One region of the Anaerosinus sp. genome, then DNA from elsewhere that is predicted to be linked to it. Evidence: predicted binding sites of a transcription regulator. Region 1 holds the regulator's gene; each other region holds the start of a gene.
The links. Region 1 encodes HrcA, which represses chaperone genes, less so after heat shock. Its sites were predicted from a motif close to TGTTAGCACTCNNNNNNNNNGAGTGCTAACA; they were not measured.
Positions count from the first base shown of each region.

Region 2: the regulator HrcA is predicted to act here: its motif matches at 2,114-2,144, upstream of htpG (molecular chaperone HtpG).
Region 3: the regulator HrcA is predicted to act here: its motif matches at 2,550-2,580, upstream of groES (co-chaperone GroES).

Region 1 covers NZ_CBDNNH010000003.1:95,216-99,514, forward strand. The annotation lists gene lepA (translation elongation factor 4) at 1-482, shown strand, start outside; gene hemW (radical SAM family heme chaperone HemW) at 475-1,635, shown strand; gene hrcA (heat-inducible transcriptional repressor HrcA) at 1,740-2,771, shown strand; gene ACWZFG_RS02545 (TCP-1/cpn60 chaperonin family protein) at 2,845-4,299, shown strand, end outside.
Region 2 covers NZ_CBDNNH010000017.1:47,720-52,018, reverse strand. The annotation lists gene htpG (molecular chaperone HtpG) at 149-2,086, opposite strand; gene ACWZFG_RS07965 (DUF4405 domain-containing protein) at 2,236-2,493, opposite strand; gene ACWZFG_RS07960 (methyl-accepting chemotaxis protein) at 2,679-4,299, opposite strand, start outside.
Region 3 covers NZ_CBDNNH010000002.1:217,484-221,782, forward strand. The annotation lists gene tsaD (tRNA (adenosine(37)-N6)-threonylcarbamoyltransferase complex transferase subunit TsaD) at 1-102, shown strand, start outside; gene ACWZFG_RS01385 (histidine kinase N-terminal domain-containing protein) at 248-1,672, shown strand; gene ACWZFG_RS01390 (ANTAR domain-containing response regulator) at 1,673-2,257, shown strand; gene groES (co-chaperone GroES) at 2,623-2,907, shown strand; gene groL (chaperonin GroEL) at 2,954-4,299, shown strand, end outside.

The DNA.
Region 1 (4,299 bases):
TCGATCGCGTAATGATTACGTATCATATTCCTTTAAGTGAGATTATTTACGATTATTTTGATCGCTTAAAATCCTCCACTAGAGGTTATGCTTCACTTGATTACGAGTTAACGGATTACCAGACTTCTATATTAGTGAAACTGGACATTTTATTAAACGGTGAACCTGTTGATGCATTGTCAGTGATTGTACACAAAGACAAGGCTGCATATCGAGGACGTCAATTGGCTGAAAAATTAAAAGGGATTATTCCGAAGCAAATGTTTGAAATTCCGATTCAGGCGGCAATAGGAAATAAAGTAATTGCACGCGAAACGGTCAAAGCGATGCGTAAAGATGTACTGGCAAAATGTTATGGTGGAGATATTTCACGTAAACGTAAATTGCTTGAAAAGCAAAAAGAGGGTAAAAAACGCATGAAGTCTGTAGGTAGCGTGGAAATACCACAAGAAGCATTTATGGCTATTTTAAAAATTGATTGATGAAGGTGAGAAGATGCAATTAGGTTTATATTTGCATATTCCATTTTGTCAGCAAAAATGTTTTTATTGTGATTTTCCTTCCTATGCAAATAAGGAAGGACTCCAAGATGAATATATAACCGCCTTGTCTAGCGAGATTGCTTTACAGGGCGGTCTTTTATCTGCCTATTCAATAAATACAGTTTATATTGGCGGTGGGACACCAACGGTATTGCCGATACACCTGCTGACGAATTTGATACAAACGATACAAAAAAAATTTAAGCTAACAAATGATGTCGAATTTACGATAGAAGTAAATCCACAAACGATAAACCGAGAAGGATTATACAGGCTATATGAATTTGGTGTAAATAGGATAAGTTTTGGTGTGCAAAGCTTTCAAGATCCTCTTTTAAAAAGAATCGGGCGTATTCATACGGCAGATGAGGCACGGCAGATTGTTTGTGACGCGGCAAGTATTGGATTTAAAAATATTAGTTTAGATTTGATGTATGGGTTGCCGAAGCAAACGCTGGATGAGGTGGAATACAGTGTTAGAGAGGCTATAAAGTTGCCAATTCAGCATATTTCTGTGTATGGGTTAAAAGTGGAAGAGGGAACAGTCTTTGCAAAATTAGAAGAACAAAATAAACTTTTTTTGCCAGATGAAACATTGGAAGATAAAATGTATGAATTTGTAATGAAGCAGTTACCGGCATTTGGATTTGAGCGCTACGAAATTTCTAACTTTGCAAAAGCTGGTTTTGAAAGTCGTCATAATTTGAAATATTGGCAGTGTTTGCCGTATATAGGACTGGGAGCAGCAGCACATTCTTGTTTTCAAAATAAAAGGTTTTATAATGAACAGCAGGTTGAAAAATATATACAAAAAATAAAATGGGAACGTAATGCAGTGGCGCACGAAGAACTTCTTAGTCATAAAGATAAAGTGGAAGAGTTTTGTTTTTTAGGGTTAAGAAAAAAAACGGGAATTAGTTGCCGAGAATTTATGGATACCTTTGGATATGAATTAAAAGATTTGTATGGAGATACTATTGAAAATTTAAAAAGAAAAAAATTACTATCCGAATTGAATGGACAAATTTTTTTAACTTCCTTAGGAATGAAATATGGTAACCAGGTTTTTTGTGAATTTTTATTAGATTCCTAAAGAAAATAAATAATAACGCCTTGACAATCGTACGAATGAGTGGTATTTTCTAATTAGACATTAGCACTCACTGGTGTAGAGTGCTAACAATAGGAGGTGGGAAGATGCTTGATGAACGAAAGCAGAAAATTCTTCGTGCGATTATTAATGACTATATTTCCACCGCAGAGCCTATTGGATCAAGAACGATTGCCCGTAAATATGACTTGGGGGTAAGTTCGGCGACAATTCGCAATGAAATGGCTGATTTAGAATTGCTTGGTTATCTGGAACAGCTTCATACGTCGTCTGGGCGTATTCCTTCGGTAAAAGGGTATCGGCTCTATGTTGATGACTTGTTAGCTCCTGAGGCTATTACAGAAAATGAAATGAATTTAATCAGTAACTGGTATAAGGCAAAAGCCAAGCGTGCTGAAGAAGTATTTCAAGAAACAGCTAAGATTATATCAAGGCTGACAAAAAATATTTCTTTAGTTTTAGCGCCACAGTTATCACAGGCAAATTTTAGGTATCTGCAATTTTTACCACTTGATGAAAAACGTGTGATTGTTGTTATTATGACTGATGCTGGTTTCGTTGAAAATAAATTGATGACGATACCGAAAGGTGCGGCAGTAGAAGATTTACAATTGATTGCTGGTGTTATTAACAAACATTTAGCAGGTCGTTCATTGGAATCTATTAAGCCATCCGTATTAAGAAAAATTAAAGCGGAAGTTATGGCTGATACTGATTTATTTGAGTGTGCGATTGATATGATTGCTCGTGCGCTGACAGTTGAAAAAAAGGAACGCCTTTATATGGGCGGAACTACACAGTTAATAAACCAGCCAGAGTTTCGTGATGTCGAAAAAATGCAAAATCTTCTTAATATGCTTGAAGAGGAGCAGCTCTTATGCGATTTATTAAACTCTCATGAAAATGAGCAGGGGATTATCGTGACAATTGGTCAAGAGAATAAGTATAGTGGAATTAAGGATTGTAGCATCATTCGTGCAACGTATAAATTAGAGGGGCAAGTCATTGGCTCGATTGCTGTTCTTGGACCAACGAGGATGGAATATGGCAAAGTAATGTCACTATTAGAATTTATGCACAACAATTTAGAAAAGATATTAACACAATACAAACTATAGGCATTGCCTATAGTACATAATAATTTCTAGTGTAGAAATGATGAAACTCTGATGATTTTGGAGGTTATAATTAATGGCGTTGAAGCAAGCGGAAAGCAGTGCTGAAGTTGAAGACAAACTAGCGGCATTGACGACTAATGTAAGTGCAATTCGGGCTGTAAAAAGTGCAGTAGAGGGCACAATTGGTCCTAAAGGACTTGATACAATGCTTGTGGATCGTGATGGTGGTGTAATCGTTACGAATGATGGCGTGACGATTTTAGAGCAAATGGAAGTAGATCATCCAGCCGCGCAAATGATGATTGCTATCGCTAAAAATCAGCAGGAGAAAGTTGGCGATGGAACGACGACAGCGACGATTGTTGCAAGCAGTTTAGTTTCAGAAGGCTTAGATAAAGTTATTCGGGGTGTTCCTGTAGCCAAATTAATTGATGGAATTGCCTATGGAATTCAATCATCCTTAGAGTTAATAGAAAGCTGTAGTCATAAAGTGATCTCCTTAGATGATCCATATTTATACAATATTGCTATAATTGCTGGGCGCAAATATAATGATGTTGCGGATATGGTCATAAAAGCGGCAAAGCTTATAGGAAAAGATAAGCTTTGTGATGCAAAGTTTAAACTGTCAGATATCGTGTATTCGCAAAATGGTGTAGAAAATGAAGTTTTTGGTGGTGTATTGATTCATCAAAAGCGAATGAATACTGAGATGCCGCATACATTAGAATCGGTTAAGATTTTAGTGATTGATGATGCTTTAGAGATTGAAACAATGAGCAGTGAAGCTTTGGGAACTGAAAGTGGATTTCAGCAATACATGAAACAGCAAGCTGAATTTAAAGAGAATTTACAAAAAATTATTGATTTAGGTGTTAAATTCGTTTTAGTTGACCGTGGAGTAAATTCTGATGCTGAAGAAGTTTTAACAGATGCAGGCGTTATGATATTAAGACGTGTGGAAAACGAAATCCTAAATCGGGTAGCAGAGCATGTTGGTGCCCGCAAGCTAAAAAGAACTGGGTTAAAAAAATCACTCAGTGAGTTAGAAAAATATTTAGGTTATGCCGAATCTGTAATTGAAGATGAAAAATTACAGCAAGTTCGCGTTCTTGGCGGCAAAGGAATACCGACAGCGGCAATATTAGTTGGTGCAGCGACGGAACAAATTGCTGGTGAAAAAGAGCGAATTGCGAAAGATGCTGCTTCAAGTGTTCAGGCTGCTGTAAAAGGTGGATATGTTGCGGGGGGCGGTGCTGCTGAAATTATGTTAGCACGCAACTTAAAAAGCCGTAAAAAGGAATTTGCAGGGATGATTGACTATGGAGTTGAATGCGTTGTGCAAGCGTTAAAGGCTCCATTGTCTCAAATAATAAAAAATGCTGGATATCATCCATTAGAAAAAGTGGAGGAAGTCATCGGTGCTCAATTTGACAAACAAAATGGAGCATTGGGAGTTGATTGTGATAATGGTAAGATTACTGATATGATTTCCAAGGGAATAGTTGATCCAGCATTAGTAAAATAC
Region 2 (4,299 bases), on a different contig from region 1:
AGCTCTGATTATTTTCGAATAAGATAAAATGGATGTGTGTACTTAGTGAGGTAAGTACATTTGTGATGAAGTAAATGGGTTCATCTACATCTTCTATTATCTTATAGTTTTCTTTGAAAATTCTTTGAAAAACTAACCTTACCTAAAATTACTTGTCCGCCATCAATTTTGCAATTTTATTTGCAAAACCAATTGGATCTTCTGGCAAGATGCCTTCAATCAATAAAGCTTGTGCATAAAGCATTTCACAGTAATCTTTAAAGGTATCGTTCTGCTCGCCATTATGAAGTGATTGTAGCCTGCTAAATACTTCATGATGTGGATTGATTTCTAAAATACGACTTGCTTTAAACATTGGATTATTTGCTTCAGCAAAAACCTGTTCCATTGACAAGCTGATGCCGTTATCGCCGCTGACTAAACAAACAGCGCTTGATTTTAGACGGTTACTAATTTTCACATCAGCAATTTTGCCTTCTAAATTTTCTTTCACTGCCTTGATTAAATCTTCGTTATCTTTCGCAATTGTTTCTGTTTCTTTCTTAACTTCTTGTGATTCTACATCATCGAGATTTAAATCGCCACGACTTACAGAATGGAATTTCTTATCACCATATTCACGTAATGCTTCAATAGCAAATTCATCTACATTATCATATAAGTATAGAACTTCAATGCCCTTTTCTTTCAATAATTCCATTTGCGGTAATCTTTCAATAGTAGCTGCATCTTTACCAGTTGCATAGTAAATTAAATTTTGACTTTCCGGCATTCTTTCTATATATTCTTTTAATGTTGTAAGGGCTGTGCCTTCTTTAGATGTAGCAAATAGCAATAAGTCTTTTAATTTGCTGCTATCTTGAGGAGCAGTGTAGACGCCAATTTTAAAGGATTTCCCGAACTCATTCCAGAACGTTTCATATCTTTCACGCTCATTTTTAAGCATTTTATCTAAAGTCTTCAATACGTTCTTTTCAAGATTTTTCCCAATTAATTTTAATTCACGACTTTGTTGTAAAAGTTCACGAGAAATGTTCAAAGAAAAATCTGGTGAATCTACAAGCCCACGCACGAACCGTAAGTAATCTGGCAATAATTCTTTACATTTATCCATGATAAATACATGACGAGAATATAATTGAATGCCAGGTTCATAATCCGTATGATATAAATTATATGGTGCACGTTTTGGCAGGAATAACATCGTCGTATATTCCACTGTACCTTCTGCTTTGGAATGAATCACTTCAAACGGTTCTTCCCACTCATGGAATAAATTTTTATAAAACTCAGTGTACTCTTCTGGTTTTATTTCGCTCTTATTCTTTGTCCAAAGTGGACGCATAGAATTCAATGTACGTACTTCAATACGTTTTACTTTTTCAGCCCCTTCAATTTCTTTTCCTTCATCATCTTTTGGTGTTTCTTCAAGTTCAAAATTCATTTTAATTGGGAAGCGAACGTAATCGGAATATTTTTTTACTAATGCTTTTAAAGCATATTCATTCGTAAAGTCTTCCTCTGCTTTATCACCATAGAATTCTTCACCAAGCGTTAAAATGATGCTTGTCCCACGCGTTTCTTTTTCCGTTTCTTCAATACTGTAACTACCGTCACCTGTGGATTCCCATTTTACTGCTTTCGTTTCGCCGGCTTTGCGTGTGATTAAAGTTACTTTTTCCGCTACCATAAATGCAGAATAAAAACCTACACCAAATTGTCCAATTAAATCTTTATCCGTCGTAGATTCTTTTTCTTCTTTTAATTTTTCTAAAAATGCTTTTGTGCCTGATTTTGCAATCGTTCCGACATTTTCAATCACTTCATCATAAGTCATCCCAATCCCATTATCAGAAATCGTTAATGTATGACTCTCTTTATCTGGGACTAAGAAAATTTCAAAATCTTCTTTGCCTTCTAGTAATTCTTTATTCGTCAATGATTCAAAACGAAGTTTATCAATCGCATCTGACGCATTAGATATCAATTCCCTCAAAAATATTTCACGATTCGTATAAATAGAATGAACCATCAAGTCCAGTAATTGTTTCGTTTCAGCTTGAAACTCGCGCATTTCTTTTGCCATTATTCAAACCCCTTTTTTCAGTATTATTGTTAGCACTCTAACGTCGTGAGTGCTAATCTATTGATATAATACCGCGATTTTGCGTTGAAATCAATATCTGATAAAAAAATTATGCTAAATCTTCAAGAAATTTTAGCATAATTTAAACTCTACTCCTCTTTTATTTCTTTTAATTTTTTTGTCATTCCGCTAAACCATCCCCATTTATTAAGCAAATGCCAAAGTAAGAACGCTGTGAAAAAATAACCGCTCCATTTATGCACCTGTTTAAAAATTCCCATTGTTGATCGAACAAAGATCTCACGGAAAATATGAAAATCTAAAATATAACCCGTAACTAGACAAACGATGCCAATGATAAGCAATGTCCAATTCATACAATATAAAAAACGTAAATTTTTATTCATTATTATCACCTCTGCCTATTTCTTGAAGTTATTTTATCAAAAATTCACGACAAAAATATGACAAAATCATTCTATTTAATGGATTTTCAACAAAAATAAATCTTATCTGAAAGCCTTCTTTATATAACTATTTTATAAAATAAAGGTTGCAGTAAAAACTACAACCTTTACCCATAATTATTTGTCTAAATTTTAAATTTATTTACTTCCACTTGTAGTTTTTGTGCCATCGTCGCTAAGGACTGACTAGCTGTAGCAATTTCATTAACAGATGCAGTTTGTTCTTCAGTTGCTGCTGATACCGTTTCTGATTCTTCAGCTACTCTTTTTGTCCTTTCATCAATTGACTGTACAGAAATTACAATTTGTTCTGTTCCTGTAGCCATTTCATGAATCGTTGCAGCAATCCCTCTAGATTGCTGTGCAACACTTTCTACTAAATTTACAATTTCCTTAAACGATTCTCCCGCACTGATCACTACTTTTGTTCCATCTTGCACTTCTTTTGTACCTTTATCCATAGAAAGTACAGCATTATCTGTATCACCTTGAATTTCATGAATTAAATTTGCAATTTGTTTTGCTGCATCTTGTGATTGCTCTGCAAGTTTTCTTACTTCTTCAGCAACAACTGCAAAGCCACGTCCATGTTCTCCCGCACGTGCCGCTTCTATTGCTGCATTTAGTGCCAATAAATTAGTTTGTCCAGCAATTCCTGAAATTGTATCAACAATCATTCCGATTTCTTTTGACCGTTCTCCTAATTTTCTTACCACTTCTGCTGAATCATTCACTGCAGCTTCAATTAAATTCATTTGATTAATTGCATTATATACATCCGCACCACCTGTTTTAGCGGTCTCAGCTGCTTGAGAAGCTTTATCTGCTGACAGAGATGCATTTGCCGATGCTTCTTCAATGCTTGCAGATAATTGCTGAACAACGGAAGAGACAGAGTTTATCGCATCCACTTGTTGATTTGAGGAAGCTGCTACGTCTGTAATAGATGTTGCAATTTGTCCACTAACTAAAGCCGATTGGTCCGCACTTGCTGTGAGTTCTTCTGATGCAGATGCTACATGCTCAGAAGAGCTTGAAATTGACTTTAATAAATTTCGCATATTTAAATCTAAAAGATAGAGTGCTTTAATCATCGTGCCAATTTCATCTTTTCGCTGAAAAACTGCTAAACTTCCATCATGGGAATAATCGCCTTTTGAATACTTATCAATTTTATTCGTCGCAGCAATAATTGGTGCAGCAAAATATCGTCCAATATAAACTGAAATAAATAAAACAATCATTTGAATTACAATCAGAATACCTATAGCAAGTAAAATATCTTTTTTCAAATTTTCATTAAGGCTCTCATTATAGATTGCTGATTTTTTATCGATTTCATCCACCCAGTTCCCTGTGCCAATTACCCAATTATAAGGCTTGTACGCTATACTATATGCACGTTTTTTTAATGGCTCACTTTCACCAGGCTTTGGAAAAGAATATTCCGAATAGCCACCACCATCTTTTTGTCCATTTTGAAGGATTTCTTTTATGTAGTATACACCATTCGGGTCAACATCATTAATTCTAGATTTTCCTTCTGCCGGGCGTCCTAATAAAACAACATTTATCCCCTCTGCTGTATCAATCCAAAAATATCCTTTGCCATCATCATAGCGCAGCTCTCTTACTAAATCTGCTGCTTGTTTTCTCGCCTGTTCTTCTGTTAACAATCCTTTTTCCTGATCCTGATGAAATTTTTCTACTAAACTAACTACATTTTGCACTTGTAATCGAAACTCA
Region 3 (4,299 bases), on a different contig from region 1:
GGCTGTAGAGCATATTATCAAAGTAGATTAAAAGAGTATTCGGATTTATATTTGAATGCTGTACCTAGTTTGAAACTAACGAGTAAAGTGCAGGCGGGATAACCTGCACTTTACTTTTTAAGTTCAAGATATGATATTTTGTTCAGTCATAGATCAAGCTACTTTAAATTACTAATCAATCCCAGAGGATTTGATTTTTTTTCATTGAATAAAATAATTTTAAATATTATTTATTGGAGTGATATCTGTGAGCTCTATTATAGATATGTGCCATATGATGACGACATTATCAGTTGTGCAAATGGATATTTTAGATAAACTACATAGTGTATATCCGATTGTTGCAGATATTGCCCATGCACAGCTTACTGTTTATGTAAAATCGTCGGAAGTAAAGAAACTATTAATTATTTCTCAAATCAAACCTAATACGAATTTTAGTCAATATCGCGCTAATAATAAACTTGAATCTCAGGTAAGAATTGCTGAGGAGCCATTAGTTTGGCATACGTTGTCTACTGGTGAAACACTGCAAGGAAAACGTGAATGGGCTTGGGGTCTTATGATGGATATGTATACCTACCCGATTTATGATTATTATGGAAAGATTATTGCATGTGTAAGTTTTGAGACAAATTGGAAAGATTTAAAAATTAAAGGATATAGTTACTTATTGGAAACTGCTTATGCAATTATATCAAATGCAAGTTTTCCGATAGATTATGAATTATACCGTTCTTTGTCGGCGAGTGATGGAATTGTCATTACAGATAAGCATAGTAAGATTACATTTGCTAATACCGCAGCAAGAAGTATCTATAAAGTCCTTGGTGTAGGTGAAATGGTAGGGCATCATATGTTTGATCGCGAAATTACGATGCATATAAAAAAAGAAACGACACTTGTTCAAAGACCGCATGAAAAGGAATTAGAAATTGGGAACTTAGTTTTAATTCAAAGAAGTATACCAATTTATGAAAATCAGAGATTATTTAGGACAGTTATTATTGTTTCTGATGTTACGGAATTAAAAAAGAAAGAAAAAGAATTAATTATAAAATCTGCGGTTATTCAAGAAATTCACCATCGTGTAAAAAACAATTTGCAAACGATAGCTAGTTTATTGAGATTGCAATCAAGAAGGACAAATTCACCGGAAGTAAAGGCTGCCTTGAAAGAAAGTGTGAATCGTATTTTGAGCATTTCTGTTGTCCATGAATTTCTATCTCAGCAAGATGCTGAAATTATTGATGTAGTTGAAGTAGCAAAAAATATTCTTGATTTAGTTATGCAGAATATGCTCGAACCGGACTTTAAGCTCGAAACAAAATTTAAAGGGGAAACGATTATTTTACCATCTGAACATGCTAGTAGTTTAGCGCTGGTAATGAATGAACTTATACAGAACTCTATTGAGCATGGATTTATTGGTTGTAATGAAGGTGTTATTGGACTTAATATTGTCAGAGAAAGCGATAATTATCTTATTGACTTATATGATAATGGGACAGGATTGCCAGAAGCCTTTCAAAAACATGCATCAAAAAGTTTAGGACTGCAAATTGTCCGCACATTAATTGAAGATGACTTAGGTGGGACATTTGAACTTTACAGTGATAAAGGAACACATGCGCGCATAAATATTCCAAGAAAAATGGGAGGAGGCAGGTAAATGGAGAGTTTACGAATTGTAATTGCCGATAATGAATCTATTATTCGCATGGATTTAAAAGAAATTCTTGAGGAAGCTGGGCATGAGGTTATTGGAGAGGCTACAGACGGGATAAAAGCGATTGATCTTACTCGTAAATATAAACCGGATTTAATTATTATGGATATAAAAATGCCAGAGATGGATGGAATTACGGCGGCGAAAACGATCGCAAATGAAAAACTTGCACCCGTACTCTTACTTACGGCTTTTAGCCAAAAAGAAATTGTTGATCGTGCCAAAGATTCGGGTGTTTTAGCATATCTAGTGAAACCAGTAAAAGAAAGTAATCTTTTTCCGGCGATGGAGATCGCAATTTCAAGATTTCGTGAAATTGCTCAATTAGAGCAAGAATTAGATGATGTTAAAAACTCTTTAGAGATGCGAAAGCTGCTTGACCGTGCAAAAGGCATACTAATGGATGCGTATGGAATTAATGAAAGTGAGGCATATAGAAGAATTCAGCAATATAGTATGGCGAAAAGAAAAACGATTAAGGAAGTAGCAAAATCAATTATAGATTCAGTTTTGAAAAAAAATAGATAGTTTTATTCTTAATGAAAAATTGGAGATGGAACTTTTTAAAAATAAATGTGCTGAAATAATTCCATTGTAATTTTTATATGTATAAATAAGGGGAAAGTATCATATAATTTTAGTATGGGTTCTATTCTATTGGGGATTTGGGGTAAAAATTAGCATGAGGAAGTAAAATGGAGAAATTCTAAAAGAATAATAGATTTTTATTACTTTTTGAAAAAAATTTTTTTATAAAAAGTCTAAAATTTTGTTTATTGCTATTGATTTTTGGCAATGAATTATATATTATGAATTATGTAATTAGCACTCACATATAAAGAGTGCTAACAAAATAATAATAATTTTATTAAAATAAAGGGAGGCAAACCAACATGATTAAGCCATTAGGCGACAGAGTTGTTATCGAAGTTGTAGCAGGAGATATGAAAACTGCAAGTGGTATCGTATTGCCTGATAGTGCAAAAGAAAAACCACAAGAAGGTAAAGTATTAGCTGTTGGTACTGGTAAAGTATTAGATAATGGTCAACGTGTAGCATTAGATGTTAAAGTTGGCGATAAAGTTATCTTCTCTAAATATGCTGGAACAGAAGTGAAAGCACAAGGACAAGATTATTTAATCGTTAGCGAAAGAGACATTTTAGCTATTGTTGAATAATTTCTTTTCATTTACTATTTAAATATTTATAGGAGGCAAATACATAATGGCAAAACAAATTTTGTTTGATGAAGAAGCTCGCCGTGCATTGGAAAAAGGTGTAGATGCTTTAGCCAATGCGGTAAAAGTAACTTTAGGACCTAAAGGTCGTAACGTTGTACTGGACAAAAAGTTTGGTGCTCCAACAATTACAAATGATGGTGTTACGATTGCTCGTGATATCGAATTAGAAGACCCATTTGAAAACATGGGTGCACAATTAGTGAAAGAAGTTGCAACAAAAACAAATGATGTTGCTGGTGATGGTACAACAACTGCAACTTTACTTGCACAAGCAATGATTCATGAGGGTATGCGTAATGTTGCTGCCGGTGCTAATCCGATGATTATCAGAAAAGGTATCGAAAAAGCAGTAACTGCATTAGTTGGTGAAATCAAAAACAATGCACATAAAGTAGAAGGTAAAGATGCGATTGCTCAAGTTGCTTCTATTTCAGCTGCCGATGATGAAACTGGTAAATTAATCGCTGAAGCTATGGAAAAAGTGGGTAAAGACGGTGTTATCACTGTTGAAGAGTCCAAAGGTATGGGCACTAGCCTTTCCGTAGTAGAAGGTATGCAATTTGATCGTGGATATATTTCTCCATACATGGTAACAGATACTGATAAAATGGAAGCTGTATTCAATGATCCATATATCTTAATTACAGATCGTAAAATTTCTGCAATTGCTGATATTTTACCTGTACTTGAAAAAGTTGTACAACAAGGTAAAGAATTAGTAATTATTGCTGAGGATGTTGAAGGCGAAGCTCTTGCAACATTAGTTGTAAACAAACTTCGTGGTACATTTAAAGCTTTAGCAGTGAAAGCACCTGGCTTCGGTGATCGTCGTAAAGCTATGCTTGAAGATTTAGCTATTTTAACTGGTGCAAGTGTAATTACAGAAGAATTAGGACGTAAATTAGACAGCGTAGAACTTGAAGATTTAGGGCGCGCTCGTCAAGTACGTGCGAATAAAGAAGAAACTACTGTGGTTGATGGTGCTGGTGATGCTAGTCAAATCAAAGCGCGCGTAGAACAAATCAAGGTTCAAATTCAAGATACTACTTCTGATTTTGATAGAGAAAAACTTCAAGAACGTCTTGCTAAATTAGCTGGTGGTGTAGCTGTTATCGAAGTTGGTGCAGCTACCGAAGTAGAATTAAAAGAAAAGAAACTTCGTATTGAAGATGCATTAAATGCAACTCGTGCTGCAGTTGAAGAAGGTATTGTAGCTGGTGGTGGTACTACATTTATCGATATTCTTCCTGTACTTGACACAATTGAAGTAACTGGTGATGTAAAAACTGGTGTATTAATTGTAAAACGTGCAATTGAAGAACCTGTTCG